Regions from separate parts of the Dorea chungnamensis genome, predicted to be linked through region 2. Evidence: riboswitches for the same ligand, from Rfam matches in the RefSeq annotation. Region 2 holds a riboswitch; each other region holds the start of a gene.

Region 1 (8,062 bases), on a different contig from region 2:
CATGTACACCATTTATGGCAAGAATTTTTCAAAATAGCTTTAAAGAAGTTGATCCTGCGTTAATTGAAGCAGCTCAGTCATTTGGAGCTTCAAAATGGCAGATTGTTATAAAAGTAATGTTAAAAGAATCAGTACCATCTATTATTTCTGGATTGTGTCTTGCGATTATTAATTTGCTTGGAGCAACAGCCATGGCAGGAGCCGTTGGAGCGGGCGGATTAGGAGCAGTGGCGCTTACTTATGGATATCAGAATTTTAATCAGCAGATTATGTATTCGATTTGTGCAATATTAATTGTTCTGGTTGCAATTATACAATATTTTGGTGACTGGATTTATAAAAAGTTAAAATAAAGATAATGGAATAAAAACAGAATAATAACAGAATAATTCTGTTTTTAGATATATTAATATTTTAGGAGGTAATTATGAAAAAAAGATTATTAAGTGCCATTCTTGTTATAGCTATGGCAGGAGTAATGCTTGCAGGATGCGGAAGCAAAGAGTCTTCAAGTGAAGACACAGCTGCTGAATCTACAGAAAAGAAAGAAGTTGTGAAAATTGGAATTCGTGCTGATATGGTAAATCAGCTGGAAGCTGTAAGAGATGAGATTGAAGCTCTTGGATATACAGTGGAAGAAAGTGTGTTTGATGACAGCATTCAGCCAGATGTAGCACTTGCAGAAGGAAGCCTTGATATGAACTGGTATCAGCATGGCCCTTATCTGGAAAGTTACAATGCAGAAAATGGAACAGATCTTGTTATGATTGAACCAAAAACTTTCTATCCTTTATTTGCAATGTATTCTAATAAATGGGATTCTGTGGAAGAGCTTCCAGATGGAGCAACTATTGGTCTTTGTAATGACGCAACAAATCAGGCACGTGGTCTGAATATGCTTCAAGCGCAAGGATTAATTACATTGGATGATTCTGTTGAAGTTCCTACAATGTACGATGTGAAAGAAAATCCTCATAACTTTAAGTTTATTGAAGCTGAGATGTCTGTGCTTCCACAGTCATTGGGAGATGCTGATGCAATCTGCCTTGCAGCTGGTCATATGGTAAATGCAGGACTTTCTGCAGAAGGATATCTTTGCCAGTCCGATGATAATGATACTTATGCTGTTGGATTTGCTGTAAGAAAAGAAGATAAAGATGCTGAATGGGCAAAAGAGATTGCAGAAGTTGTTCAGTGTGATGACCTGGCTGAGTATTTTAAAACAGAAAAACAGGGAACACAGATTCCATGCTGGGAATAATGAATTTAAATGATGGTAGGAGGAAAGGGGCAGACAGTTATTGGCTGTCCTTTTCGTCTTCCCAGTTAAATACAGGTGTGTTTGCCTGGGAAGGTGAAAAGGAGGAAGGTTGTGGGATTAGCATCGATTACATTATATAAGACATTGGTTATGGTATTTCTCGCATTAGTGGGGGTATTCGGCTATAAAACAGGAATTGTAGATGAAGAGATTAACAAAAAATTGTCGGATCTTGTACTGACACTTTTTACACCGATTCTGTTATTTACATCATTTCAAAAAGATTTTACGAAGGAATTATCATCAGGATTATGTATTTCTGTTTTGCTGTCGGTGATTGCATTTGGAATTATATGGTGTATATGTAAGGCAGTTGTATGCAAACAGGAGAAAAATTATGCAGCAGTGGAACACATTGCGCTTATGTATTCTAACTGCGGGTTTATTGGAATTCCGATGGCACAGGCCATTTTTGGCGAAGATGGAGTTTTTTATATGACAGCATATGTGGCATTGGCAAATTTCCTTTTGTGGTCGCATGGAATTATTGTGATGTCTGGGAAAATGAATCTCAAATCAGTGAAAAAGGTATTCACATCACCTACGATTATTGCGATTGTATTGGGCGTAATTTGTTTTGTTATACAGATCAGGATGCCGAAGATTATTGAGGAACCGTTAGAAATGATTGCAAATATGAATACGCCGATGGCTATGATGGTAGCGGGAATTAATATTGCACAGGCAGACTTAAAGCATACATTTCAAAAAAAAAGGTTGTATTGGCTGAGTTTTGTAAAATTAATCATTATGCCGATGTTATTAATTGGACTATTGAAAATGTTTTCGGTGGAAGATACGGTTAAGACGGTTATTGTATTGGCGACTGCCTGCCCAGTGGGAGTGACAGGAAGCCTGTTCGCACTTCGTTACGGAAAAGATGCCATATATGCATCAGAATTATTTGCAATGTCGACGATTATATCAATTGTAACAGTGCCGCTTATGATGCTGTTTTGTGGCGCGTAGGGAGGAATAAAAATGGAATTGATCAAATTAGAAATGACCCCAAAGGAACGTACAATTGCTTATGCACAAGGAGAGGAAGTAGATAGAATCCCGACCTCTCTTAGCGCAAGTGAGACTGTGCCGCCCTTATATGGAATTCCTATTAGTAAATATTATTTTTCGGCAGATTTGATGGTAGAGGTAGAGAGCCGTCTGGCGGAAGATTTCCATGCAGATAATATGGGAATTGGATTAGGACTAAGAACACTGGTAGAGGCATTAGGGACGAAACTAGAGTATCCAAAGCAAAATGTGTCTTATATTTTAGAACCGGCATTAAAAAGCTTTTCAGATGTGGAGAACATGGAGTTGGTGAATGTGGAAAAAGACGGAAGATTCCCCATTATTATTGAAGCGTTTGAACGGCTACAGGAAAGATTCGGATCAGAACGGGTTCTTGGCAGCGGTCTTGCAGGTCCACTTACAACAGCTGCCAGTCTGATTGGAACAGAAACGTTCTTAAAAGCAACAGTGAAAAATAAAGAAGGTGCACATCGACTTCTTCAATATAGCACAGATTGTATTGTGAAGTGCTGCAGAGATATGAATCAGAAACTGGGAATTAAGTTTATGTTATCAGAGCCAATGGCTTCTCGGGATCTTTTAAGTAAAAGACAGTTTAATGAATTCTTTGTGCCTTATCTGAAACAGGCTGTTAAAAGATTGAACGAATTTCAGGGAGCAACGTCTATTCATATTTGTGGACATACAAAAGACCGGTGGCAGGAAGTGGTTGATGCCGGTGTTTCAGGATTCTGGGTAGATAATTGTGAGAGCTTGAAAGAATTGAAAGAGGGTTATGGCAACAGAATTGCTATCAGCGGTAATCTAATGCCGGTAGATGTACTGAGAAATGGGACGGTTAAAGATATTGAAGAACATGTAAAAAAATGTATTGCAGATGCAGGCGATAATCCTTGTGGATATAATCTGTGCCCTGGATGTACAACCCCGGTAGGAACGCCGAAAGAGAATATGATTGCATTCATGAATGCGGCAGCAATCTACGGAAGAGGGGCGAAAAAAGGCTGTATGCCAAAAGGAATGATAGAAATATAATTCATAGGAATTGTCTATAAAACTATTGGAATTATCAATTGGGATGAAAAGATATTTTATGCTACCATATGAGTAGTAACATATATAGTGATGCATAGGCATTGAAAAGGAAATCTGGTGAGAGTCCAGAACAGCCCGCTCTACTGTATGACAGACGATAACCTGAATACCACTCTGGGATAGAGGAAGGCAGGATTAGAGGGAGAAGTTAAGTCAGGAGACCTGCTATATATGAACGAGCTTATCGGTGGGGAGAAAGCGGTGTGTTTACGCTGCTTTTTCTGCACCGTTTTTTTCTGCTATAAAGCATGTCTTAGGGGTGAGTGAATGGAAGTACAGATTGTATCAGGTTTTTTGGGAGCTGGAAAGACAACTTTTTTAAATAAATATCTACCACTTCTGAAGGGAAAAACGGTAGTCATAGAGAATGAGTTTGGGGATGTGGGACTTGATGGAGAATTGATTCAGGAGGATCTTCCGGTTAAAGAATTGTATGCAGGATGTATCTGCTGCAGTCTGGCGCTGGATTTCCAAAAAGGGATTAAAGAACTTGCAGAGCAGTTCCATCCGGATCGGATTGTTATTGAACCTTCTGGTGTGGGAAGACTTACAGATGTTGTAAAGGCCTGTGGCCGGGCAAAAGAAAAGGAAGGAATAGATCTTAGAATTACCAAATTGATTGTAATATTAGATATTACGGAGTTTGAAGATTATATAGATGGTTTCGGTGCGTTTTACCTGGATCAGATTCAAAATGCAGGACTTATATTATTGAGTAATCTGGAACAGGTGTCAAAAGAGGAAAAGAATCGATTGATTTCGGAGATAAGAGAGGTAAATCCCGATGCTGTTATATATGAAGATGACTGGCGTAAGATGGAAGGCGCAGCATTGTTAGAGCTTTTGGATATGACAGAAGATTATGAAAATAATCCGGAAGATGATATGGAAGAGATCATGATGTCGCCGGCTTTCGCAGATAAGATATTTTCCAGTATGTCAATAGAAAATGCCAGAGAAATGACTGCTCATGAATTAGAGAAGGCGTTGTATGGATTAAAGGATAAAAAATATGGAAAAGTCCTGCGTGCCAAAGGAATTGTAAAAGCAGGGGATGGAAGAGTGTTGCATTTTGATTTTACACCATCCATTGTGGAAGTGGCAGATATCTCGGATAACGGCAAAGGAACGAAAGTGGATAAGATTATTATTATAGGATGTAATCTGGATGAAACAGCGATTAGGGAGCTGTTTTCTATATAATGCAAGGAGGAAGCAAGATGCAGGCAAAGGAAGAGTTGTTGCAGAAGTTATCGGACTGTGTGTTTGATATGGAGGATGAGGAAGTTGTAGACGTGGTCAAAGAGTATATTGAATGCGGTTATGATCCACAGGAAGGTATGTTGGAAGGACTGGTTGATGGAATGAAGAGAGCCAGTGCCATGTATGAAGAAGGAGAATACTTTGTGCCGGAGCTGATTGTATGTTCTGATGCAATGTATGCCGGAATCGAAGAGTTCCAGAAATATCTGCCAGACACAGAAGACACAAGTATTGGTAAAGTGTTAATCGGTGTTGTAGAAGGAGATACTCATGACATTGGGAAGAATCTTGTGAGAATCATGATGGAGACCGGAGGATTCGATGTACATGATCTGGGACGAGATGTGCCTTTGGATGCATTCGTGGACTATATCAGAGATAATGATGTAGATATCTTATGTATGTCTTCGTTAATGACTACAACAATGCCGGGCATGGCTACAGTTATTGAGAAATTAAAAGAGGCAGGACTTCGTGATAAGGTCAAGATTATGGTCGGCGGAGCACCGGTATCTCCGGCGTTCGCAGAACGTATTGGTGCAGACGGATATACCAGAAGTGCGATTGAAGCAGTTGAGTTTGCAAAGAAGTTGGTCGGAGCAGCATAAGGAGGAAGAATACTATGATGGGAAAAAGAGAAGCGGTAAAGGCAATTTTGGAAGGAAAAGGCGCCGATAGGATTCCCGTAATTATGAATGCATTTTCACTTCCGGTTGCCCGCTATGGATATACAATGCCAGAGGCATTGATGGATCCAGAGAAGCTTACAAAATGTATGGTCGGTACCAGACGTGAACTTGGATATGATGGTTTGTGTGCTGGTGCATATAGTGGAATTGCCCGGATGATGGGTGGCCATCTTCCGAACAGTGAAGGTAAGATTGTCGGAGATGGGGATGATGTCGTACATTCATTAGAAGATATCAAAAAATTGCGTCCCTTTAAAGCTGAAGAGTGTATGGGATTAAAAGGGATATTAAAGACTATTGAGTTGATGCGAAAAGAAGAACCAGACGAGCCTATATTTGTAATCGTACATACACCGACGGCGGTAGCATTTACCTTAATGGGAGCAAAACCGGCATTTAAAGCGATGGTAAAGAATCCGGAATTGTTCCGTGCAATTTCTGATTATGTAGAAGATGCAGTCGTTGAGTCCTGTAAAGTACTTACGGATGCCGGGGTTGATTTCCTGTGGTTCCCGACACCGAATTTTGGTGGCTACTGTATTTCAAGAAGATCCTATGAAAAATGTATTTCGGAAAGTAATATTCGTGCATTAAAGAGAATCAAAGACGATGGAGCACCAATCGTGCTGCATACTTGTGGATTATATGATGACAGATTTGATCTGGTGTTAAATGAGTCTGGAGATGCTTGGCATATTTCTGATACCAGTACTAAGAAAATCAAAGAAGAATATGGAGATAAGGTAGCATTAATGGGAAGCATCCCTTGTGTCTCTGTTCTTCTGGAAGGAACAGAAGAAGAAGTGTACCAGTTCTCTTATAAAGAATGTATGGATGCTGCAAAGGATGGGCGGTTTATTTTGAGCGGAGACTGCGACGTACCGCCGTCAACGCCGGATGAGAACATGAGGGCAGCAATCAGAGCTGCAAAGGATGCAGAAAAAGTATTGTTCGGATAGGAGAATTATTATGGGAGACATCAAAGATTTTCACTGTACCTATGATAATTCAGTAGGAATCAGTGGAGAAGTAACCGATGGACTTGACCTTACGTTCCCGGATGCATATATGCACTGGGATACAATGGCAAAACTGTCAAAAGCATTGAAGGAGCATGATAACGCTTCTTTCTGTGAACTGCCATTTTGCCACACCGTTGAGGCAGAAGCAATGGGCGGCATCATTAATTATGGAAATGAGACGACCGGACCACGGGCAAAAGAATATATCTGTACTGCAGTAGAAGAACTGCTGGAACTACCGGAAATTGATTTTTCTCAGGGAAGAATCCATGAGGTTCTGCTTGCTTGTAAAGCACTCCGCGACCAAGGGGAACATATAGTTCTCCAGATATCTGGACCATTTACGATTCTGAATGTTTTGATTGATGCAAAATATGTGTTCAAAGGATGGCGCAAAAAGCCGGAGATTATGAAAGAAGTGTTCTGGAAATTCGGTAATCAGATATTAAAATTCATGGAAGAGGCGAAAAAGTATGATGTAGACCTCATTAGTTATGCAGATTCTTCCGGTGGTGTAAATATTCTGGGGCCGAAGATGGCGGAACAGGTCGTAGAAGAATTTACTTATGAATTTCTGAAAAAAGCAGAAGCACTTGCGGATGATAAGACCTTAATCTTGTTGTGCCCGAAGACAACATTTGCGCTGCTCGGAATGGATAAGGCAGAGTTGGTTGACCGGAAGTTGACTGGGCCGATGTCATATGGAGCGGCCTGCATTGAGATGACCGGTCAGATAAAATTCGCGGGCCAGATGTGTATTAAAAATGTGGGATATCATATGGATAATGGTATCTTTAAAGAAGTGAAATTGAAGTAGAGTAGGTTTAAGGGTGTGAAAGGCTGTCTGGAATCAGGTAAAGAAATGAACGTTCCATTGACAGCCTTTTTGTTATTATCAAATATAGATGCTTTTATTCATGAGAGTTCGTATCGCTGTGACGTTCCCAGAACTGTGCCCATGAAGGAGTCATGACACCTTCGTTTATGCGAATCGGATCTGGATAAGTGATGCCTTTTAGATCTAATTCTACATGGTCGATGATCTCTGGTTCTACAGGAGTATTCACTATAAGACCAGGAATCGGGAAATCGTCAACCGGACGGATTGCGACGTGCTCCAGGCGGAGAATTTCTTCTATTCCAGATATCACTTTCCCGAAGACTGGATAGTGTCCTTTGTGTTCCGGACAAGGACGTAAGGGGAAGAAGAATTCACAGCCTGCCTGACCAAGATCATCATATCCGCCCATGCATACGCATCCGACCTCGGAGTCCAGAGGTGTGAGTTCTGGATGAAGTTCATATTCAAAAGGAATCAGATATTGCCCTTCTTTTTTTCGAAATCCGGTATAACTGATGTCGACCCAGTGTCCGGGAACGATCCGTTCGATTGGGTGGCCGTCAAAGACACCATGGCTGGCAGCATAGATAAAGCTGGATACTGTATTCGGTGCAGTCTCAGGTAAGAGTTCAATGACGATGCGAGATTGGTTTGCCATATATATCGTAGCAGTCGGATTCATAAGTTTATCTCCTTTTTCGTAAATTTTATGGGATTAAGGATTTTCGTCCCTGATATTAATATTATAAAATGTGAAGGTAAATAATGCAAATCAAGACTGTATATTTGCCAATTGCGA
Region 2 (8,062 bases):
ACTATGCAGAACAATTACAATAGACCTTCAATGGAGTTCGCCGGTTTTTGGGTACGAGCAGCAGCTTATTGTATTGACCGTTCGGTAGTGTTTGTGGGACTTTTGCTCGTGAGAATCCTATTATCGGTAGTAGCTGGCGGTGCACTTTCTGGAAGAAATATATTGTTCCATTATACTTGGAAAGATATTATTCTTTATGTGCTTCAAGTGACGTATTTCGTTCTGTTTACCTATTATACCGGGACGACTCTTGGAAAAAAAGCAATGAATCTGAGGGTTGTCAACGAAGATGGGAGCCAGAAACTGAATCTGATCGATGTGATTTACCGGGAGACGGTCGGGAGGTTCCTGTGTGGTTTGTCTGTCGGGATTGGATATATTATGGCAGGCGTCGACCGTGAAAAACGAGGATTGCATGATATGCTTTGTGACACGAGAGTTATCTATGCTAAGAAAGTAAAAGTATATCCAGTATATCAAGTCCCGCAGGGGTGGCAAGTGCCGCCACAAGGTCCGGCACCAATGCCACCGCAAGGTCCGGCACCAATGCCACCACAAGGTCCGGCGCCGATGCCGCCGCAAGGTCCAGGGGCAATGCCGCCTCAGGATCCATCGGTTCAGAAGTCCGTGGATGAGCAGATTCATCAGGGACATGCACAATAATATATAAAGAAGGGATTCATATTATGAAACGTCAAGATTTTTATTATGAATTGCCGGAAGAATTAATTGCTCAGGATCCATTGGAGGATCGTTCCAGCTCCAGACTTCTTGTACTTGACAAGGAGTCTGGAGCTGTTTCCCACCATGTATTTAAAGAAATTATTGATTATCTACATGAGGGAGATTGTCTGGTTATTAATGATACGAAAGTAATTCCGGCTAGATTAATTGGTTCAAAAGTAGGAACTGATGCCAAGATAGAAATATTATTATTAAAAAGAAAAGAAAATAATGTCTGGGAGACTCTGGTAAAGCCGGGGAAAAAGGCAAAAATAGGAACGAAGATCAGCTTTGGAGAGGGGCTTTTAATTGGTGAAGTCATTGATGTGGTAGAAGAAGGGAATCGTTTGATACAATTTACCTATGATGGAATCTTTGAGGAAATCTTAGATCAGTTGGGACAGATGCCTCTTCCGCCGTACATTACTCATCAACTGGAGGATAAAAACCGTTACCAGACAGTATACGCTACTCATACAGGGTCTGCGGCTGCACCAACGGCAGGACTCCATTTCACACCGGAACTTCTGAAAGCCATTGAAGAAAAGGGAATTGATATAGCCAGAGTAACACTTCACGTAGGCCTTGGAACATTTCGACCGGTTAAAGTAGATGAGATTACGGAACACCATATGCATTCCGAATTTTTTCAGATTGATGAAGATGCAGCGGCCAAGATTAATATGGCAAAAGATTCCGGAAACAGAGTTATCTGTGTAGGGACAACCAGCTGCAGGACTATTGAGTCTGCCGCAGATGAGACGGGACATTTGAAAGCATGCAGTGGATGGACAGAAATCTTCATTTATCCAGGATATAAATTTAAGGTTTTGGATTGTCTGATTACGAATTTTCATCTTCCAGAGTCTACACTCATCATGCTGGTGTCGGCTTTGGCTGGAAGAGAACATGTGCTGTCGGCATATGAAGAGGCTGTCAGAGAAAAATATCGCTTTTTTTCGTTTGGAGATGCTATGTTGATCTGTTAACGCATGAAAGGATGGGACGGGGAAAATGAATTTTTTCCCCGCCCCATCCTTTTTACATATTCCTGAAGGTATTTGCATAGAATGCCACAAGGAGTGTGATGGTAAGATGAAGATTATGGAGAATCATCCAACTGCTTCTGCGAAGATAGCAGGAAGTGCAAAGTATCCACATCTCAGAGGTAGAGTGGATTTTTATGATACGTTTGGAGGAACGGTGCTGGTTGCATCTATTTATGGGATTACAGATATCAATGGAAAAAGCAGTCAACAGTTTCATGGATTTCATATTCATGAAGGTGGCAGCTGTTCTGGAGCAGATCAGGAGCCCTTTGCAAATGTTGATGGGCATTACCAGTCAGTAAAATCACAGCATCCTGAGCATGCAGGGGATTTGCCGCCTCTGCTAAGTAATAATGGGATTGCGTGGATGTGTGTATATACAGATCGGTTTTATCCTGAGGATGTCATTGGAAAAACGGTAATTATCCATGCGTTGCCGGATGATTTTCATACACAGCCATCTGGTGCTTCTGGAGAAATGATTGCCTGTGGCGAGATTCAGGCACGAGAGAGCGAGATACGGTAAAAATATGGAAATTAAATGGAAATAATATGATTGACATATGGAGTGATAAAAGATATAATTATGAAAACAAATGAAAGAGAGGAACCAAAATGACAGTACAGGAAATGAAAGAGAGAAAGAAACTCTTAGGTTATACGAACGAAATGATTTCAGAACTATCGGGTGTTCCTCTTGGCACAGTGCAGAAAATTTTTGCGGGTGTAACTGCCTCACCACGATATGATACATTGTTGGCTTTAGAGAAAGTGCTGAAAAAAGAAGATAACAAGATGGCTGAATCTGTAAGGGATTATTCGGTGAAAAGACCGGGGGAATATACTGTGCAAGATTATTATGCATTGCCGAAAGAAAGACGTGTGGAGTTAATGAATGGAGTCATCTATGATATGGCGGCACCGTCGAATTTGCATCAATTATTATGTACAGAGATATGGCAGCCAATCAAAGATTATATAAAAAAAGAAGGTGGGCAGTGTATTCCGTTTGTTGCGCCGGCAGATGTTCAGCTCGACTGTGATGATAAGACGATGGTTCAGCCAGACGTGTTTGTAGTGTGTGATCGGAGGAAATTAATTAAGCATTGTACTTATGGGGCACCGGATTTCATTGTGGAAATTCTCTCTGAATCAGGAAGAAAGAAAGATATGATTATAAAGTGTGAAAAATATGCCAGTGCAGGAGTCAGAGAATACTGGATTGTAGATCCGGTACAGAAAAAAGTATTAGTATATGACTTTGAACATGATGAATTTCCAGTAATCTATGGATTTGATGACAAAGTTCCAGTGAGGATTTTTGAAGGGAAATGTATCATAAATTTTGCTGAAATCTATGAATATATAAGTTTTTTATATGAATAAAAAGGGAATAGAAACAGGAAGCAGAAAAGAATTTGACATGCCTGACATAAACCGATAGAATATAGATATTGAGACTGGTTTCACTTTGTGGATGAAAAGGGAATGCGGTGCGAATCCGCAGCAGCTCACTCTACTGTAAGAAATGACGAAACCTGCGGACCACTGTTGTGAGAATGACAACGGGAAGGGCGGGGATTAGGTTTTAGTTTTAAGTCAGGATACCTGCCAGTAATCAGAGTAAAGTCTTACGGTGAGGGCAGGATGATACATAAGAATGGAAAAGTTCTGATTGTATGGAGGGATTGTCGCAAGGCGTCACCTCCTTTTTCTTTCATATGAAAAAGATATATTCATGAATGTAGAAAAAGATGTGACAGGAGAGAAAGAATGGCACAGAAAAAACTTGCCTGGGGTTATACTACGGGAACGTGCGCACAGGCGGCGACGAAAGCCGCGCTGAAGATGCTATTTGCAAAAGAGCAGATAGATCAGGTAGAAGTGGAACTTCCCAAGGGAAAGAAACTTCAGTTGAAGATTCATGATATCAGGATAGAATACCGGGATGAGAATCAAAAGGAGATACAGAGCATATCTTGTGCAGTCCAAAAAGATAGTGGAGATGATCCTGATATCACGAACGGAATCATGGTGTACAGTAAAGTGGAAAAAACAAATACAGGACAGTACATTCTTGATGGAGGTCAGGGAATCGGGAGAGTTACGAAACCAGGTCTGGATCAACCAGTTGGGAATGCGGCGATCAATCGCGTTCCGCGTAAGATGATCTTGCAAGAAGTGGAGGATGCCTGTGAGGAGGTTGGTTATCTTGGGGGCATATATGTTGAGATATCCATACCGGAAGGAAAACGTCTTGCAGCAAAGACTTTTAATCCGAGACTGGGAATTGAGGGTGGTCTGTCGATTCTGGGAACCAGCGGATTGGTAGAACCGATGAGTGAGCAGGCATTGTTGGATACTATTTGCCTGGATATAAGAGTGAAAATAGCGGCAGGAAAAGAATATCTGATTGCGGCACCGGGGAATTATGGCCTGGATTTTCTGAGACAAGCCTATGGGATTGAAGAGCAGGAAGTGGTTAAATGCAGTAATTATATTGGACAGACTATAGATATGGCAATTGATCAGGGAAGTAAAGGTATTCTGCTGGTAGGGCATATCGGAAAACTCATTAAAGTTGCCGGAGGGATTATGAATACCCATTCAAGATGGGCGGACTGTCGGATGGAGATTCTTGCAGCGGCAGCGTTAAAAGCAGGAGTTTCGAGGGAAAAGACCTGTGAATTCCTGGATTGTATGACAACAGATGATGCATTGGACAGATGCACAGTTTCTGAGCGAGAAAGGATTATGGGGCAGATAATGGAGCGAATGGAGCAGTATTTGAATTACCGGGCAGCAGGTGAGCTTCAGATTGGTGCGATCACATTTTCCAATATATATGGTATTCTTGGAAAGACCAGCCAGGCAGAACATCTGATAGAAAAATATAAAGTTAGGGTCAAAAGCGTATGACCTAGCATCATATAGTAATAAAGACACAAGGAGAATGAAGATGGCAGGAATCTTATATGGAGTTGGCGTAGGCCCCGGAGATCCGGAGCTTTTAACAGTAAAAGCATTGCGAGTTATTCGAGAATGTGATGTGATTGCGGTTCCGGGCAGGAATCCGATGGAAACGGTTGCTTATCAGATTGTCAGGGAAGCGTATCCAGAGATTGAACAAAAAGAGCTGTTGGGGATTTATATGCCTATGACAAAAGATGAGCAGACTTTACAAAAGAATCATGAGGAAGGTGCGAAAGTTTTGAGTCGTTGCCTGGATAAAGGAAAGAAAGTGGCATTTTTAACATTAGGAGATCCTGCAGTGTATTCTACTTATATTTATCTGCATAAAGAGATTCAAAAAAAGGGATATGAGGTAGAGATGGTCAGCGGAGTTCCATCATTCTGTGCAGCAGCGGCGAGACTGAATATAGGAATTGCTGAGAAAGCGGAACAGATTCACATTATTCCGGCTTCATATCAGATTGAAGAGGCTCTGCAGTTAGAAGGAACAAAGATTCTTATGAAGGCAGGAAAGAAACTTCCGCATGTAAAAGAACAGCTAAAAGATATGGATGCATCTGTTGTCATGGTAGAAAACTGTGGAATGAAGACGGAGCATATCTATTATGGAACAGAACAGATTCCTGAAGATGCAGGGTATTATACATTGTTATTTGTGAAAGAAGGAGAGGCGTTATGATACATTTTGTTGGAGCTGGACCTGGGGCAGAAGATCTGATTACAGTCAGGGGGCAGAAGATGATCGAAGATGCTGACGTAATTATCTATGCAGGGTCCTTAGTGAATCCGGGACTTTTAAAATATGCGAAAGAAGGATGTAAGATCTACAATAGCGCATTCATGACGCTGGAGGAAGTGATAGAGGTAATGATACAGGCAGAAAAAAAGAGTCAGATGACTGTCCGGCTGCATACGGGAGATCCATGTCTCTATGGTGCGATTCGAGAGCAGATGGATATTCTGGATGAGAAGAACATTCTATATGATTCTTGCCCGGGGGTAAGCTCTTTTTGTGGTGCTGCGGCAGCATTGAATCTGGAATATACTTTGCCGGATGTATCGCAGAGTGTGGTCATTACAAGAACAGAAGGAAGGACACCTGTGCCGGAGAGAGAGAGTATTGCTTCATTTGCAAAGCACAGGGCGACCATGGTACTGTTCTTAAGTACAGGACTACTGGCGAAACTGACAGAACAACTGATCTGTGGAGGTTATGAACCGGATACACCGGCTGCAATTGTATATAAGGCGACCTGGCCTGAGGAAGAGACACATATCTGTACGATAGAGACATTGGAAGAGACGGCAAAGTCTCATGGAATTAGAAAGACAGCATTGATTATTGTTGGAGATGTTGTCAGCCATAATCATTATCAGCGATCAAAGTTATATGATCCTACATTTACTACGGAATATCGGGAAGGAACAGAGTAAATGAATGTAGCACTCATATGTTTTACACAAAAAGGCAAAATCCTGGCAGACAAAGTGGCGGCCGGACTGAGAGCGGAAGAGTATCGGGTAACCGTAGATGTCAAATGTATGGGCATACCAGAAGCGACAGATCTTACTCTGTCAGACTGGACCAGACAACAGTTTGAAAGTCAGGATGCGCTGATCTTCATTGGAGCTACAGGCATTGCAGTACGTGCTATAGCGCCATATGTAAGATCAAAGCAGAAGGATCCGGCTGTTTTGGTCATTGATGAAATGGGAATCCATTGTATTCCTCTATTATCTGGGCATATAGGTGGGGCTAATGAGCTGGCTCTGTTAGTCTGTGAAAAGGTACAGGCACTGCCGGTGATCACGACAGCGACTGATATTAACCAAAAATGGGCAGTGGATGTTTTTGCAGTAAAAAACGGACTTCAGATACAGGATATGAAAAGAGCAAAAAGAATCTCAGCAGATATATTGAAGGAGACGCCGGTTTTGATTGATTTTCAGGGTAATGAGAAGAATGTGGAAGGAAAGCTTCCACGGGGACTTGTCCTCTGGAATCCGATAGAAGACCAGGGAAAAAATGAACCGGATATATCGGTAGGAATTTATCGAAATCCTGCATGGAGCCAGACATTGTATCTGATTCCAAAAGTTGTTGTCGCAGGAATCGGATGTAGGAAGCATACAGAAGCAGAACAGATTGAACTGGCCGTCACCAATGTTCTGCGGCAGAATCATATCTGGCCGGAAAGTATCTGGCAGGCTGCGAGTATTGATATAAAGGCAAATGAACCAGGAATTCTTGAATACTGTTTGGCACACCGATTACAATTTCAGGTATATAGTTCGAAAGAATTACAAGAGGTAAAAGGCGATTTCACGTCGTCTGGATTCGTAGAACGGGTGACTGGTGTTGATAATGTGTGTGAACGCAGTGCTTTGTGTGCCAGTGAATCTGGACAGCTTATTGTAAAAAAACAAGCGGGTAATGGGGTCACCGTTGCACTTGCCGTAAAAGAATGGAGGATAAGTTTTGAATAAGATATATGTGATAGGAATCGGACCGGGATCATATGAACAGATGACGATCAAAGCAGCGGAAGCGTTAAAGAAATGCGATGTAATCGTAGGGTATACGGTGTATGTTGATCTTCTTCGAGAATATTTCGGTGAAAAAGAGTTTTTGACTACCCCAATGAGACAGGAGGTTCGTCGCTGTGAGATGGCTTTTGAAGAAGCTGCAAAAGGGCGGACGACAGCAATGGTATGCAGTGGGGATGCCGGAATCTATGGCATGGCCGGGTTGATGTATGAGATTGGAGAAAAATATCCGGATATTGAATTAGAGATTATTCCGGGAGTGACAGCGGCTATAGGCGGTGCGGCAGTCTTAGGAGCGCCTATGAGCCATGATTGTTGTCTGATCAGTCTCAGTGATCTTCTGACTCCATGGAAGAAGATCGAAAAGAGACTTCTTGCGGCAGCGCAAGCAGATTTTGTGATCTGCCTGTATAACCCATCCAGTAAGAAGCGGGCAGATTATCTGGATAAGGCATGTGATCTGATGCTCCGATATAAATCGGAAGATACCGTATGTGGTGTTGTAAAAAATATCGCAAGAGAAGGTGAAGCGATGCAGATACTATCCTTGAAGGAATTACAGAAAACAGCAGTAGATATGTTCTCTACAGTATTTATCGGAAATTGTGATACAAAAGTAATAGACGGAAAAATGGTTACGCCAAGGGGATATCGTTATGAAAGAGATTAAGATATTAATCTTCGGAGGAACTACAGAAGGCAGGAAACTGGCGGAATATTTGGTGAAAAGGCAGGTACAGGTACATGTCTGTGTTGCAACTTCATATGGA
Region 3 (8,062 bases), on a different contig from region 2:
CGCAAAAAATGTCTGCAGTAAAAATCCTGACAAAGACAGCGCCCCGCCTAATATAGCAGCCATAAGGATTCTTGGCAGCCTGATCTTCCATATGATACTGTATTCCACATCATTTCCGCCATGCTGGAATAGTATATCGAGAATCGTTGGTACAGAGATTCTTACATTCCCTGTATTAATATTCAATACTGTAATTACGCAAAATGCTATTGCCAGAACAATGAAAACCATCGAATATCTGGTCCGTCTTCTAAAATTCTCACTGTGAAAGCTTCCCGTTTCCTGTGCAGTACTAACCTTCTTCTGCATCATTTCCTCACCAAATTCTTTCATATATCCGTCTTCTATGCTTATTGCACTTTATATAAGAATGTCATACCATCCTCACCCTGATCCGTCAGCATCAGATGAATATCCATGATCAGATTCCCAACGATATCGGTTGCCTGATACAGATACTTTCCGGTACACCACACATTTCCATCCTTGACCGCCTTAAAATCTGCAAATAATTCACTTTTTGCCAACAGATCATCGATGCTCGCAATCGGGCTGTCAATCGATGAATTATAGATCAGATAATCCGCCTCTACAGCGGTCGCGTAAAATTCTTCCATCGTAAGATTCACAGCCGCACTGTTATTCTCTGTATTTTCCAGATCATCAAAAATATAACGTCCGCCGGCAATCTCTATCATCGTCGGAATATAATCTTCCGTTTTACGTACAACAACAGAGCCATCCGACTTCACATAGAAAAATGCTACCGTTTTTTCTGTATTCTTAAAATCCTTTAATTCTTCAATGACCTTTGTCTGTTCTTCAAAAAAGGCTTCTGCTTCATCATCTTTATCTACCATCGCCCCATACAACTTGATCCATTCTGTTCTTCCAAGAGGATGTATCTCATAGCTGGAACGGTCAACAAATACCGGGATGCCAAGATCTTCAATCATCTCTTTTACTTTTGGTGAATGCTGAATCATGGTAGATTCAATCGCAAGATTACATTCTTCGTCAATCATAAGCTCATAATCCGGCTCGCTGTATTTGCCTGCAAACAGGATATCACCCGCCTCCATTGCAGCGACCGCATGATCAATATACCACCCCGAAACATCTGTTCCGCTGAGTCTGATTGATCCCAATGCATCAATCGCATCAAACAAAGCCATTGCGGAGGTTGCCGCCAGATATATCTTATCCAAAGGTTTCTGTAATATAACAATATCTTCATCTATTCCTTCCGGAACTTCTCCATCTTCCGGTACAAGCAGATACGTTGCACTGTCATAGACTTCGATCACTTCATAGCCATCATTATAATAATATACATCGAAGCCCTCTGCATAATCAAGTTCCAGTGTCCGTTCATAAGTAAGCCCGGGAATCTCCAAAGCCTGCTTACTTTCCTCTTTCTGCTCTGTCTGTATCGTCTCTTCTGATTGCCCTGCATCATCAACTGTCTCTTTACTCTCAGAAGCACATCCAATAATTCCTTCCATCACCATCAGCAGAACCAGAATCAGACTGACTATTTTCTTCCTGTTTTTTTTCATTTCACCAACTCCATTAACAGAGACGGCCGTTACGCCGTCCCTGTCTCTACCGTATTATTTTTTTGCTATTGCAGCCGCATGAAAAAGCTCTTCTGCTTTCTCTTCACATCCGAAAATGGCTCCATAAATCTTTACCCATTCCTTCTGTGCCAGCTCTTCTTCTTCATCTGCAGAACGATCTATAACCACCGGGATATCAAGAAGCGCATATTTCTCTGTCTGTTCAAAGAAACGCTCTTCCTGTTCTTCTACTGTCAGGTCTTTTTTCTCATCTTCCTGCGGAAGAATGTCAGACGGAAGAAGGGCAAGATTACATTTACTGCTGATTAATTTCTTAAAGTCCGGTTCCTCATATGTACCTGCAAAGGATATTTCTTCCTTCTCCATCTTATCTGCTATCGCATCAATCTTACAGTCATCTTCCTCACAGGCAACTGCTACCACCTGATCCAGCATATCCATCTGTTCCAACTGTTCCAGAATATCATCGGAAGCCGCATATGTCTTATCAACCGGCTGTTGGATCACAACAACTTCTTTATCAAGTCCGGCCGGAATCTCTACACCTTCCGGAACGATCAGATATTTCACAACATTTTCTTTATAAAGCTCTGCTACGATCTCTTCCTGTGTCTGAACATTCGAAGCCGTTTCCTCCGAAGTTTCTGCCGAATCATCATCTTCTACATTCTCTGTCTCGTCTTCTGACTCAACCTTCTTCTTAGAATCTTTCTCTGTCTCTTCGTCCTCTGCATCTTCTCTTACCGTACCTGATACCAGATCAATCTCAAGAAGCGTAATGCCCTGTTCATATTTATAGATCTTAAAGTACTCAGCATAATCCAAAGTCACTTCATCTTCGTATTCTAAACCAAGAATATCCGGTGCCTCTTCGTCCAGTTTCTTGCTGCTTCCCATACCGCTTCCAATAACTGTTTTGTCGTCTGCTTCTCCTGCTGCTGCAAGATATATAAAGATATTGTAAGCAACTTCATGTGCCGTTGACATCGCCGTTGTCATACCAATAATCTGGTTATTTTTATTCAACTCAACCGGAATCGTAAAAACAGAAGTTCCGCCCACAACTGTAGCATAGTATTTATTGCCGTTAGCCTTTACATAACTGTAATTCGGACTGCTGAATACGATTGTCGCATATGCCTGACCGTTCGTTATTGTAATCTTTGTACAAGAAATGCTTACACGTCCGGTTCCACCCGACCATGTGAAGCTGTCTGGTGTATAGACGCCGTCTTTTAACTTGGTGGTATTGTTCACTTTTCCAGTCGAACCGCTTAAGTCAGACTCATACTTGGATTCGGAATCTGGATTGCTATTATTCTGACTGCCGGAAGAACCGGTGCTGCCGCTGGAACCTGAATTACCAGTGTTGCCTGTGCTGCCAGACGAATTATTCCCAGAATCTGAATCTGTTACTTTTTGCGCACCTTCAGAAGAAAATGTAACATGACGATCATACCACTCATCATTCGCGATTGAATGTGCAGCAATTAAAATTTCCTTATCCAGAACAAGAACAGGAATATCAAATGTACGGTAGGTTGTATCCCCCTCTTTATATTCCTTTCTAGCTCCTATCCATCCTGAACCTTTTTCTGCATCTTCTCCTGAACCAACAAACAAATAATCATAACCTGTTTTTTTAGTGCTTAGAGTCAATTCTGCCGTCATCATACCATTATCAACTGTGAGTATGCAATTATCAATGCTAAACATTCCCTCTGTACAAGTTGCATTTATTATATATCTTCCATTCTCCAAAGCACCTGGTGTTGGAATTGGATCCGGCTCTGTTTCTCCAACTATTTCTGCTGGAATCTGAAGTACCAAAGGAGTTGTTTTATACCATCCCTTTCCTTCACCTGGATTATATAAAGCGATTGGTACATTGCTACCTGCGTCAGATACTGACACGGAGAAATTAAATACCCATCCTGATTTCCCGTCTTGATTAACTTCTATTCCGTCTATTGCTTTTTCCAACGTTGCATCTTCAACATTTCCAAGATAAATCTTACTGTAACTTACATTGGCTGTATACATGCTGATATTAATCTGATTTCCACTAATAACTGCTTCTGAATTTGCTATTTTAAACATTTTATATTCTGTATTATCAGAAACCTTTAATACCTTTATTCCCACATCTCCGGTTGGAATCTGGATACTAGTATTATCAACCTCACCTTCTTCTAAGAGCATTGGTACTCCTAATAGACTTTGATTTATTATCTCAGTTGTGGTAATTTCCTCATTTTCAGAAATATTTTGCTGATTCTCCAGCTGTACTGTTTCATTCTCCATTGTCTGTGGATTCTCCACTTTCTCTTCGGTCTTCGAAGGTTCTACATTCTGCGGAATATCAGAAGGATTTCCCTGTTCAGCTTCTTCTCCTTCTACCACTTCTTCTTGCTGTTCATTCTCTGCATTTTCCTGTCCTTGTACATTCGGCTCTTCTGCTCGAAGCGAGGTCACAGGTGTTACTACCATAGCCACAGCCAGAAGAAGGGCAAGAAATTTTTTCGTGTTGCTTTTCACTTAAATCCTCTCCTTTTGATTATTTTCGGCCTTCTGGGGAAGTGGCCCCTTGTTGGTATTGCAAAAAAAATCTGCTATCATTCCGAAAGCAGACATTCTTCAAGAGCTGTGAAAAATATTTTCCCACAACTTTTACTTTATTACATGAAAACACTTTCTTCGGAAGCTATTCACCAACATTTTCAGCAGGTTTCCTGACTTACATATCAACGCTCGGCTGCACCTTCTCACATATAAAATATATGCAATGGCATATCAGAGCCTTACTCCTTGCTTACAGTGACCGGATCGCTCAGGACTTGCACCTGATTCCCTTTTACCCCTACAGATGAACATCTGTCTGGCACTGAAAACCCCATATATTTGATATTATCAATCACTACCTCATTGTAGCAAACTTATCAGCCAATTACAATATTTCCCAAAGAAAGTCCTTCCTTTTTCACATTCTCAAAAAATAAGCTGTAGCCATACCAAGGCATAAGAATGGCCCAAATGGAAATGATGTTTTATATCCAACTTTTTTTTGCACCAGAATCCATACTACATAGATTCCTGCGCTAAATACCGCCATTACGAATGCAAGCATCATACACCGCCATCCAAGATACCATCCACAGACAGCCGTGAGTTTGATATCACCGCCGCCGAAGCTTCCCGGAACAATACACGTAATAATGAGAAGCAGTATGCTGATACATAAGACGCCGATTCCTCTCTCCATCAGACTGATTTCTGTGAAAAAAGGGGTTGATGCCAGACCAACCCCTCCAGTTATTATGATTAATTTGTTCGGAATCTTCATTGTCTTCCAATCATTATAGGCTATCATTGCCAATAAACTTAAGAATCCTGCCGCAAATAATATTCTACAGACATTCACCATCCGATCTCTCCTTCTGTTTTTTGTTCTCAGTTGCCTGAATCACAACAGAACATGCAATATCTCCAGTAATGTTCGTAGCCGTTGGAGCCATATCTGTAATCCGGTCGATTCCAGCCACCAGTCCGATACCTTCCAGCGGAAGCCCTACAGACTGCAGAACCATGGAAAGCATGACCATTGCAGACCCTGGGATTCCTGCCGCCCCTATAGACGCAAATGTACACGTCAGCACAATTGTAATCTGCTGCACCAGACTCAGATGAATTCCATATACATTTGCAATAAATAATGCACAGATTCCCTGATAAATAGCAGTTCCGTCCATATTGATCGTAGAACCGAGCGGAAGTACAAAAGAACGCACCTCTTCTGTGACACCCAACTGTTCTGCTGATTTCATAGAATATGGCAATGTCGCTGAACTACTTGCTGAAGTAAAAGCAAATACGATTGCTTCTGCTGCTTTTTGAAAGAATTCTTTTGGTCCCACGCCGGAAAATAATTTTACAGAAGATGAATATACAATGATTGCATGCAATATACAAGTACCATAAACTGCCAGAACCACACTGACCAACGGAAGCAGTACTTCTGCCCCATTTTCTGCCACAATCGGTGTAATCAACGCAAATACTGCAACAGGTGTAAACTTCATAATCACTCCGGTAATGGCATACATTGCTTCAGCCAGTGAATCGAATGCTTTGAGAATTGGTTTACCCTTATCTCCAATCATCACAATTCCGCCGCCAATGACAATGGCAAACGCAATAATCTGGAGCATATCTCCATTTGCCAGTGATTGTATCGGATTTGACGGAATAATATTAACTAAGGTATTGATAACTCCCGTACTCTCCGGAATCGTTACCTCTGCAACTTCTCCTGTAATCTCAAAGCCCTGACCAATCTTAAATATATTGGACACAATAATACCAAGTGTTGCTGCACAAGCAGTTGTACATAAGAAATATACCACTGTCTTTCCGCCGATTCTTCCAATCTTTTTTGCATCACCGATTCCACATACGCCCACGATAATTGAAGAAAATACCATTGGTACAACAATCATCTTGATGCAGTTCAGGAACAATGTTCCAAATGGGCTGATATATGTATTGGCAAAATCAGCATGATTCTGCAATGCCAATCCCGCTATGACACCAAGCGCTAATCCTATTAATGTCTTCACAGGCATACTTAACTTTTTCTTTTCCATAAGTCCTCCTCATCAGTATCTTTTTTATTACTCTCATATTAAATTAGTATATCACAACCCCGATTTTATTACTATTATTGTTTATTTTTTCACTTACTCTGGTTTTTCTATGCATATTTACTATACAATTTACTCCCTTATCCAAACGCGACATCCAGAATCATCATCACAAGAAATCCCACAATAAATCCCAACGTCCCTGATTTTTCTTCTTCTCCGATATATGCTTCCGGTATCAGCTCCTGTACTACGACATAAATCATGGCTCCTGCTGCAAATGCCAGAAACCATGGCATCCCTCCCTGCACCAGATTTGCTGCTGCAGCTGCCAGAACTCCAAAGACTGGCTCCACAACCGCCGACATGCTCCCAATAAAAAAGGCTTTTTTCTTACTTATTCCATTGTTAATTAGTGGCAATGCAACGGCAGTCCCTTCTGGAAAATTCTGAATTGCAATACCGACCGTTAAAGCAATGGCCCCTGACAACCTTGATGCATCCTGAAGATCTTGAGCTGCCAATGCAAATGCAATGCCTATCGCCATTCCTTCCGGGATATTGTGCGCTGTAATTGCCGTCACCAGCATCGCCGTATTCCTTTTAACCTGAAAACTCTCCCACTTTCGAATCAAATAATCCACTAGAATCAACAGCCATACACCTATCAAAAAACCACAGGTAATGACCAGCCAGCTAATCTGTCCATTCTCTTCTGCGTATTCGATTCCCGGCAACAGCAAAGACCATACCGAAGCCGCAATCATCACACCGCCGGCAAACCCCAGAAATCCACTCTGTAATCTTCCTCCAATCTCCTTTTTTACGAAAAATACTCCTGCTGCTCCAAGTGTCGTCACAGAAAGCGTCAATAAAGTTCCCAAAAAAGTCCATATAATTCCATTCATTCTTCTCACCCATTAGTCAATATATGGAATTAAATAAAGATTGTTCTTCATATATCTGGAATTCTCTCCTATTCCAGGCTATAATAAAACTAGTCCATACAATAAAAAAGGAGAAAGCTGCATGAATTTTCATTATGAAGAACCTTTAAAAGAATATATGAGAAAAAAAGACATTTCAAATATCTTTATCGAAGTCTATATGTGCCATTCCTGAGCGGGAATCACAGAGATCTATGCGAGGTTCGCAAACAAGAAAAAAACGGAATTTTTAAAATCCAAAAAGCATTATCGCAGTATTCCAACTGAAATGGGCGAGATTCTTCTCCCTCCAATAAAATTGGAATACGCCGATTCCGTTGCGCTGGGTTTACAGTCTTCTATCTTCGGAAAATTGATCACGCTCCAGGGTGTTAAAATTTAATGTGTTATTTTCAATTTATCTATTGACAACTATCAATGTTATATGGTATAAATATCTAGTGCGACAGAGAAATATAGGGGATTGGTCAAGTGGTATGATAGGGGTCTCCAAAACCTTTGGCGGGAGTTCGATTCTCTCATCCCCTGCTTAATCAAAAAGAAGTCTTGAATTTACAAGACTTCTTTTTGGTTTTGAGAAAATTTCCATGCAATCAAATTTTTGTTTTACTTTATTATAAAATAAAAGCCCCGGATTTTCAGGGCTTTTGATTTTATTCATTTTAATCTCTATTCATTTATCATAACTAATTTATTTTGCAATCTGAGCGCTCACTACGTTAATATTCATCTTCTTGAACACCTGAATCAATACCTTTCCAAGCGCCAATACAAGAACTGCTGCTGCAATTGCTTCTGGAATACCTGATGCTGTTACAGTTCCCATAACGAGTCCCCATACAGCTGTCACAGCAACATCTTTTGCTTCTGCATACTGCTGTGCAAACAGCAGATA
Region 4 (8,062 bases), on a different contig from region 2:
ATCAAACAATGCACTCTCCAAAAGCATGGAAGCAACATAGATCATCACTACCTGGCATAACAGGGATATCCACTTCCATACGACCTGAAACACAATATATTTTTTTGCATGAGATAACAGTTTGACCAGCCTTGTTTTTATCATGTTTTGTAGTTTCCTTTCTTTCACGATTCTGTTCTTCTGAATAATAATGGTTTTCACCGGCTATTTGAATTAGTGCTCACTAACCGTAATTCAAAAAAAAGAAGCCTCAGTTTGAGGCAACTAACTTATATATATCATTTTATTACACAAACTGTCAATTACTTTTTTCAACAAACTGCTTCTGTTTTAAACTTCGCACAATAAAAAAGACTTGAGGCACATCAATCCCCAAGTCTCTTCTTCCTATTGTTTAGACAAAATTACGATGAAGCAGTTCGTGCTCTTTTCCTTTTAAAGAGTATGCTCTCCCTGTTCAAAAGACGGATAAGGATAAAGTTCCAGATCGTCCAATATTTAACTGCTTCAAAGTCATTTTTCGTTTTACTCACCTTCAACCGGTTCTGGATTGGAAACACTGACTTTGTGATCATACCAAGTTCCTTTTGTTCCTACTAACGCAAGATCAAATTCTTCATCCAATGCCGGGACTGGAATATCGAATCCATACACTTCTTCTGTCGTGCCATCACTATACGTCACAGTATCTTCCGTAGGCTCCAGAAGTTCTGCCCCATCTTTCTGAGCATCTTCAGCAAGCCCAGGATAGAGATTCAGTATATTCTTTGATACCAGAGAAACATGTATTGTCATTTTTCCATCTTTTACCGTCAAAGTACCTTTTCCTTCACAGGCTTCATTGGCATGAAACATTCCGCTGTCTGTATTAAAATCTGCGGAATAAGTACCATCCTCTATTCCAGCATCTGCTTCACTGCTGCTCTCTGTATCTACATCCTCTTTTTGGTCTGTTTCTTCTACCTGTTCTTTTGCATCCGTATCCTGAGTATCATTCTTTCCAGAACATCCAAATACAAGCGCAGATGAAAGCAAAAGTATTCCAAGAACTGCGATTACCCTTTTCTTCATTTTCATAACTCCTACTCGCCAATTACTGCTTTAGCATGTGCTACATAAAGATTCTGAATCGCTTCAATCTCTCCGAGACCTGCAATCTGTGTATCTACGCTGTCAAATTCTCCGGAAGCATTAAACATGCTCTTCCAGGAGTCATCATCGTCTCCTGCCATATCATTATTAGCGTGGTCTCCTGCAACAACCATCAAAGGACGAAGGATTACTTTCTTATATCCTGCCTGGGCAACTGCATCTATAACAGCTTCACATGCCGTTTCTTCCGGTTCGCCTTCTACCGTTCCGATAAATACATTGTCATATCCGAGGTCATTCATCTGTGTCTGCATCTGGCTATAAGATACTTTTGCAGTATGAGAGGTACCGTGTCCCAAAAATACAAATGCAGCGCCATCTTCTTTTGCAGCATCCAGGCTGTCATATCCTGCTGTTTCCACTGCCTCAGAAGTAATCGCTTCAGCAACCGCTTCTTTATCAGCATTGATAACCGTTGCATCTTCTCCGACTTCTCCAAGCAAAGGCTCTGCAACTTTTACAGATTCAAACTGATCCTGGTAAGCTTCTACAGATTCCATCAGCTCATCGTATTCTGCGCCATGCATCAGATGCGTCGGCTGTACCACCAGATTTTTCACTCCATTAGAAACTGCACGTTCCAATGCCTGATCCATATTATCAATACATTCCTCATCTCTCGCCTGAATATGGTTAATAATGATCTGTGCCGTAAATGCTCTTCTTACCGACCAGTCAGGATATGCTTCCTGAAGTGCATCTTCGATTCCCTTAATATCAGCCACACGACTGTCATTAAAAGAGGTTCCAAAGCTGACTACGAGGATCTCATTTTCACCAATATCATCCTGATTACGAGGATCATCTTTGGATGCATCGCCTGTATCTCTTCCAAAGTAATCCGGATCTGCATTTTCCCCTTCTACCAATTCCTTCTGCTCATCTGTCAGTGCGTCCCATGCCTCTTTGGCTTCCTTGCACTGTTCATCCGTTTCATCTGTTCTCTCCTGCACATAGATGGCATCAATCAATGCAGCTACTTCATCTGCCGCTTCCTGATCAGCATCTGTCTCTACTTCTTCAGTTTCCTCCGCCGTTTCGGATGTCTCCTCACTGCTGCCAGAACATCCGGTCATTACCAGAGCACTTACCATGGAAACTGCCAGCAAGATTGCTACTACTCTTTTCTTCATCTTGTTCCTCCTTCTTATTTCTGGTCCATTTCCGACAAAAGGATATAACGGCAGTACTTATGAGGGTATAATGACTTAAAGCCAAAAAACGTCCTTTTTCCATAAAATGGTAAAAGGACGTAATACTGACATAATCAAACAACACTTCCGGCAGATACAGACACTGCCAGAAATGTAATATCTCCATTATAATCGGTTGCGACCAGTTACTCGTGATCTGTGGGCATATCCCACTCCGTTTTTCAATAGGCAGGTCTCCTGACTTACGGATCCACATCCAAGGCCGCCTTCCCAATTGCTCAGTGACTTATCTGGCCTTGCACTCCTCGCTTACAGTGACGAGTTCGTACAGGATTTGCACCTGTTTCCCTTTTCATCAGACAATCCATGATTGTCTGAACCTATCGAACATACCTTATCACACCCGAATAAAAATGTAAAGTCTCTGAAATTGTTTTTTAATATCTATGGTTATTGACTACTCCACATTTTTTAATGCCTCTTCCATCGGAATCTTTCGGATTCTTCTGAAATCCAGTATTATTACTATCAGGTATCCAAGAAGAACGAAGGAAAACATCTTCACATAGCCCATTGGCTCTATCGTAAAGGCAAACCATCCATTATATTTAAACATAATGATTTTCCATGCCTGTTTCATTACCGTAGAACCTAATATTACACTTATGGTATACGCCACAACCACTACCATTGTTGTAGATAGCAAATATAGGCTTGCGATCTCACGGTTTTCATAACCAAGAATCTTCGCCATGGAGATTGCCGTTTCGTTCTTTTCGATAATAAGCTTTGTCAATAGATAAATCAGCACTGCAGATAACAGGATACACAGAATCTGAAAATACTGCATATAGGCTCCCATAGAATGATCTAACTGGTCGCACATTTTCGTAATATCCTCTTTCGTAATAACTGTCGCGATTTTATCTTCTTCGATATCGGTAATCTCTGTGTCTGAGATATATCCGGTGAACTCCTCCTTGCCCAGTTCAAATAAAGAACGATATTTTTCAATCGGAAGGAAAACTGCAATACTCTGACATTTTTCATAAATTCCTGATACTTTAAACTGATACTGCTTATGTTCATATTTTTCATCCAGCTTAATGATATCTCCCACCTTCAGGTTATACTTCTCACTGAATGGTCGTGAAAGGTACACTTCATTTTCTTCAAGTTCTGATAAGTTTTCAATCTGGATATATCTGCTGTTATCCCGAATGCCATAAATGGACACTTCTTCATCCAATTCATCCCCTGTCTTCTTTAATGCTTTCATACAGAATTCCTCTACGTCCTGATTATCTGTATGAATCATTTTCCCTTCCTCATCTTCACAGGATTTCAATACATATTGGTACTTTGCAAACATCATATCTTCTGCATTGTCCTGATAGTAATTCAAGGTAGACGGCATTCCGACTGCCATAGCCAGCATAACCATAATAAAGAAAATGCCCGCAAAAAGAACAGCATAATCAGGCATGTTCTGGAATATGATACGCAGACGGAATCTGCTAAAAAACTTCCACTTCGGGAGCCTTACAGTTTTCTTTCGTTTTGACTTTTTCAGATCACACCGTAAAAACTGAAGTGGTGTATGCTGCATCATGCGAATAATCACTAACAGATTTATCACAAACATCAGGAATACTGGTATTACAGTCGTCTTAACAAACGCATCCGGGTTCCATATTGTTTCATAGGTTGGAAGACTGTAACTGTTATAATACATAGATACCACAACATCCTTAAAGACTGTATACCCCATCAGATTGCCCACAATTGCTGCAATCATAGTTACAATCACAGGTATTGCCAGATAATGCCTCACAAGCTCACCCTTTGTATATCCGGATGCCCGGAGGGTACCGATTGTCTGTGATTCTTTCATAATAGTATTGCTGATAGTAACCGCAAAGATAAAAGCAATAATCACGATCAGGATATCCAGAAGCACTCCGCCCATCGCTTCATCTGACCCCATATCATCCGTCGCAAAATTGATTGCCGGGTTCGCATAACGGGGAACATAATCCTGAAGCTCATTCTCATGCACGACCGTCTGGGTAAGCAAAGCTTTCATGAAATCATCGGATTGCTTCTTTTCTTCTATCTCATCTGCGTATTTCTGTTCATATTTCCATGCATATGTATAGTGGATCGAACCAGAGAGACGTCCAAAGCCATCCTTCGTTACCATAGCCACATTAAACTTCAGTGCATCAAACATTAGATCCGTACTTTTCTCATGAAGCGTAGAGTAATTTACATAGGCAATCAGCCCTGTAACATAATAAGACTGCCCACTGACAGTAATCGTATCTCCTACCTGAATTCCTGCATTGTCCGCATGCATCCGATCAACAGCAATCTCATCTTCCGTCTCCGGGAAACTTCCTTCCATCAGGCAGGCCTGATTGATCTCTTCTGTTCTTTCATACACTCGGATGGTACCATCGGACTTTCCGTCATTATCATGATCTTCATCCTCATTCCGGTAGAAATTCTCATATACAGTTACAGGAACTGCTGAAAAATCTGAGTCATCCAGTTCCATTTTGGCTTGATCCGGATAAAACTGTTTCACATCAGCTTTTTCCCCGGTTTCAATCGCACGGATCAGCTCCTGATCTGCCTTCTGATCTAGTTCAAAATGTCCGTCCTCCAGATGATACTTCTCTTTCCCCTCCGCAGCAGCCTGCATCATACTTCCATTGGCAACATACATGCCTGATACAAACCCAATGGTAAGGATTAGGAACAATGCAACAACCAGATATTTTTTCCAGTCCCTTTTTAGCTCTCGAACAATTCTCTTGCAAAGCGGATTTCTCATCTTTCCGTCTTTCATCTCTGCCACGCTCCTTACCATTCAAGATCTACTGCTGAAATTTTGTTTGTATTTTTTTCATTATGACGCACTTTTCCATCCCTTAGTTTAATCACATGATCTGCCATGTTTTTAATAGCTTCATTATGCGTAACTATGATAATCGTATTTTTATATTTTTGATTAATATCCTCGATCAGCTTCAGGATTTCCTTGGAAGTACTATAGTCCAATGCTCCGGTGGGCTCATCACAAAGCAGGATGTCCGGATTTTTCACAATGGCCCGTCCAATCGAAACCCTCTGCTGCTGTCCGCCGGAAAGCTGGTTCGGGAGCTTATGACGGTGTTCATAAAGTCCCAGAGTATGTAACAGATCATCAATATCAAGCGGATGGTCCGACAGATATGCACCCACTTCGATATTTTCTTTTACGTTCAGATTGCTGATCAGGTTATACATCTGGAACACATACCCCAGATGCTTCCTGCGGTACTGTGTCAAATCCTTTTCAGCCATATCTTCCAATTTATCACCGTGAATGGAAATATATCCGGAATCAGCACTGTCGATTCCTCCAATAATATTAAGAAGCGTGGATTTCCCTGAACCGGAAGGCCCCAGCAAAACACAGAACTCTCCTTTTGCAACCGAAAAATTCATCCCACACAGGACCTCCTGACGAGTATCCCCGCTTCCAAATCCTTTTTTCAAATCTACAATTTCTAAAAAATTTCTTTCTTCCTCTGACATAACTTTTCCCTTCTCAGTCTTCGCTTTTCTTATTTTGTTATTTCAAAATATATCCTTTCATTCCTCTTGTTAGTTGTATTTAATCACAATTAGTATATTTTAACTGCATCTTTATTGTCAACATACACCTGGTTTATCAAAAAAATTTCTCGTTAACAAATAAAAAAGGCGATTTGATCAAACCGCCTTTTTTGTTTATTACTCTTTTCTTTCTTCTATTAATAAATTCTGCATACTCTGCAAACTGATTGTCAAAGTGGAAATATTATGAAGCATCGCTGCTACTGTTGGCTGCATTACCCCACCAATCCCCATTAGAATTAGCACTGTGTTAATTCCCACAATCTTACGATAATTCCTCTGGATTCTTTCCATCAATGCATTGCTCAATCTTTTTAATCTCACAATCTGATAAAGATCATCTGCCGAAATGGTTATGTCAGCAATCTCTCTGGCAAGTTCTGCACCATCGCTGATCGCAATTCCTACATCTGCTGCAGACAATGCCGGAGAATCATTCACGCCATCTCCTACCATAAGCACCTTCCTGCCGGATGCTTTTTCGCGTTCTACAAAACCTGCCTTATCAAATACAATGGTCTGTGCCTCGGCAACAGCTTCCAAGTATTTACCGCCTTTTACCGTAATATCATGATTGCCGGCCTGTCGGATTGCTGACAGCACTGTAATCGGCATTGCAAGCTTTAAGGCACAGGAAAAGTCCACCATCAGAACAGATAACGCTTTGGTAACATTTCTCGTCAGAAACCAGGCAGCAATCGTTCCAGCCAGAGTAACTGGTACCAGCCTGTCTGCCAGTTTCTCTGCTTTCCCTTCCACAGATGATTTCAGCTTCTCTGATTCCTCAATCATTGTTACAATCTTTTCATACCGTGATGACCCCGAAGCTTTCCTGACCATAAAGGTAATCTCCCCTTCTTCCAGTACACTGCCGGCATAGACATATCCGCCCTTTTCACGATGTACTGGGAGCGGCTCTCCCGTAAGGGAGGACTGATTTACCATTCCCTCTCCTTCTGTCACAAGACCATCAAAAGGAATGATGTTTCCCATATGGACAATAACCTGATCTTCCTCTTTGACCTGGCGTGAATCAATCAAAATCTCCTGTTCTCCACTCTTAACCCATACCTTCGATACATTCAGCGACATACTGCGCGCCAGGTCACTTACTGACTTTTTATGGGTCCATTCTTCCAGTGTCTCTCCAACTCCTAAAAGAAACATAACCGAACTGGCCGTATCCATATTACCGCGTAAGATGGATACTCCGATTGCCGTAGCATCCAACACGGAGACCTCTAACTTTCTTTTGGCAAGGCTCTTTATGCCTTCTTTCAGATAATGCAGAGATCTGGCTGTTGTCCAGACTGCCCGCACCGGATATGGAAGAAGCATTTTACCTGCATAATGTAAAGCCACTTTACTGATCAGTCTTTCCTTGTATGTGCGATTCAATTTTCTTCCAGAATTAGCGGGCACCGTCTCCGGAACTTCCACAGACTCATACCGGAATTTTCTAATTGCCTGAATCACAGCTCCTTTTTCTCCGGTAAAGCAAACGCAGGCATCGGCCGTCCGTTCATATACCTTTGCCTGCGTGACGCATTCCAGCGTATTCAGATAATACAAAAGCGTATCTGCCTCTGTACAGGACATACGCTTTTGATCTACATGAATACGGATTCTTCCTGGAATCTCATGCTTAATTATAAATCTCACTTATTCTGCCTCTGCCTGTACACAGGCTTCTGCTTCATTATCACGTTTCTCATTAATCTGCTTTGCCTCTGCCAGTATATCCTCTGCATTCTCCTGAACTGTATCAACTGTCTTCATCACACAGTCTTTTGCACGAAGGACTGCTGCAGTACAGCTTGTATATACTTTTTTGGCATCTCTGCTGGAAAGCACTTTCACTCCTGCTGTTCCAAACAGCACCCCGCCTGCAAAAATACCAAGATTCTTTAATTTAAAAATATCCATGACTCATCCTCCATTCTTTTGTATTGTGCTCAGTTATTTGTGTTTCTTTCCAGTATAAAATAACATACCAAGACAGAACACCATGGCCCATGCCCAAAACTTATGCTGCTTCAAAAAGATCACCTCGTTTTATCTGAAGTTTCCTTTTATCATACTCTTTCGTG

What was found. Region 2 has a riboswitch for cobalamin ahead of cbiD (cobalt-precorrin-5B (C(1))-methyltransferase CbiD). Riboswitches for the same ligand answer to the same signal wherever they lie in the genome.
Region 1: it holds a riboswitch for cobalamin, as region 2 does, so the genes downstream of both, ABE613_RS04175 (CobW family GTP-binding protein) here and cbiD (cobalt-precorrin-5B (C(1))-methyltransferase CbiD) in region 2, are expected to answer to the same signal.
Region 3: it holds a riboswitch for cobalamin, as region 2 does, so the genes downstream of both, ABE613_RS09700 (hypothetical protein) here and cbiD (cobalt-precorrin-5B (C(1))-methyltransferase CbiD) in region 2, are expected to answer to the same signal.
Region 4: it holds a riboswitch for cobalamin, as region 2 does, so the genes downstream of both, ABE613_RS05640 (sirohydrochlorin cobaltochelatase) here and cbiD (cobalt-precorrin-5B (C(1))-methyltransferase CbiD) in region 2, are expected to answer to the same signal.

Annotation. Positions count from the first base shown of each region.
Region 1 covers NZ_JBDOHT010000003.1:176,430-184,491, forward strand. Annotated here, with positions in the region: gene ABE613_RS04155 (methionine ABC transporter permease) at 1-353, shown strand, start outside; gene ABE613_RS04160 (MetQ/NlpA family ABC transporter substrate-binding protein) at 428-1,261, shown strand; gene ABE613_RS04165 (AEC family transporter) at 1,373-2,290, shown strand; gene ABE613_RS04170 (uroporphyrinogen decarboxylase family protein) at 2,303-3,388, shown strand; cobalamin riboswitch at 3,457-3,632, shown strand; gene ABE613_RS04175 (CobW family GTP-binding protein) at 3,716-4,651, shown strand; gene ABE613_RS04180 (cobalamin B12-binding domain-containing protein) at 4,669-5,319, shown strand; gene ABE613_RS04185 (uroporphyrinogen decarboxylase family protein) at 5,334-6,359, shown strand; gene ABE613_RS04190 (uroporphyrinogen decarboxylase family protein) at 6,370-7,239, shown strand; gene ABE613_RS04195 (peptidylprolyl isomerase) at 7,334-7,945, opposite strand.
Region 2 covers NZ_JBDOHT010000013.1:62,273-70,334, reverse strand. Annotated here, with positions in the region: gene sppA (signal peptide peptidase SppA) at 1-23, shown strand, start outside; gene ABE613_RS11765 (RDD family protein) at 4-663, shown strand; gene queA (tRNA preQ1(34) S-adenosylmethionine ribosyltransferase-isomerase QueA) at 687-1,712, shown strand; gene ABE613_RS11755 (superoxide dismutase family protein) at 1,819-2,298, shown strand; gene ABE613_RS11750 (Uma2 family endonuclease) at 2,388-3,158, shown strand; cobalamin riboswitch at 3,217-3,402, shown strand; gene cbiD (cobalt-precorrin-5B (C(1))-methyltransferase CbiD) at 3,546-4,691, shown strand; gene cobI (precorrin-2 C(20)-methyltransferase) at 4,732-5,424, shown strand; gene cobM (precorrin-4 C(11)-methyltransferase) at 5,421-6,179, shown strand; gene ABE613_RS11730 (cobalt-precorrin 5A hydrolase) at 6,180-7,232, shown strand; gene cobJ (precorrin-3B C(17)-methyltransferase) at 7,225-7,962, shown strand; gene cobK (precorrin-6A reductase) at 7,949-8,062, shown strand, end outside.
Region 3 covers NZ_JBDOHT010000009.1:112,661-120,722, forward strand. Annotated here, with positions in the region: gene ABE613_RS09690 (FecCD family ABC transporter permease) at 1-309, opposite strand, end outside; gene ABE613_RS09695 (ABC transporter substrate-binding protein) at 351-1,559, opposite strand; gene ABE613_RS09700 (hypothetical protein) at 1,614-4,118, opposite strand; cobalamin riboswitch at 4,286-4,484, opposite strand; gene ABE613_RS09705 (prepilin peptidase) at 4,561-5,004, opposite strand; gene ABE613_RS09710 (dicarboxylate/amino acid:cation symporter) at 4,988-6,223, opposite strand; gene ABE613_RS09715 (ZIP family metal transporter) at 6,361-7,128, opposite strand; tRNA gene ABE613_RS09720 (tRNA-Trp) at 7,625-7,695, shown strand; gene ABE613_RS09725 (ECF transporter S component) at 7,859-8,062, opposite strand, start outside.
Region 4 covers NZ_JBDOHT010000005.1:3,328-11,389, reverse strand. Annotated here, with positions in the region: gene ABE613_RS05650 (ABC transporter ATP-binding protein/permease) at 1-144, opposite strand, end outside; gene ABE613_RS05645 (hypothetical protein) at 526-1,071, opposite strand; gene ABE613_RS05640 (sirohydrochlorin cobaltochelatase) at 1,083-2,285, opposite strand; cobalamin riboswitch at 2,517-2,705, opposite strand; gene ABE613_RS05635 (ABC transporter permease) at 2,764-5,160, opposite strand; gene ABE613_RS05630 (ABC transporter ATP-binding protein) at 5,175-5,891, opposite strand; gene ABE613_RS05625 (HAD-IC family P-type ATPase) at 6,090-7,634, opposite strand; gene ABE613_RS05620 (DUF6110 family protein) at 7,635-7,898, opposite strand.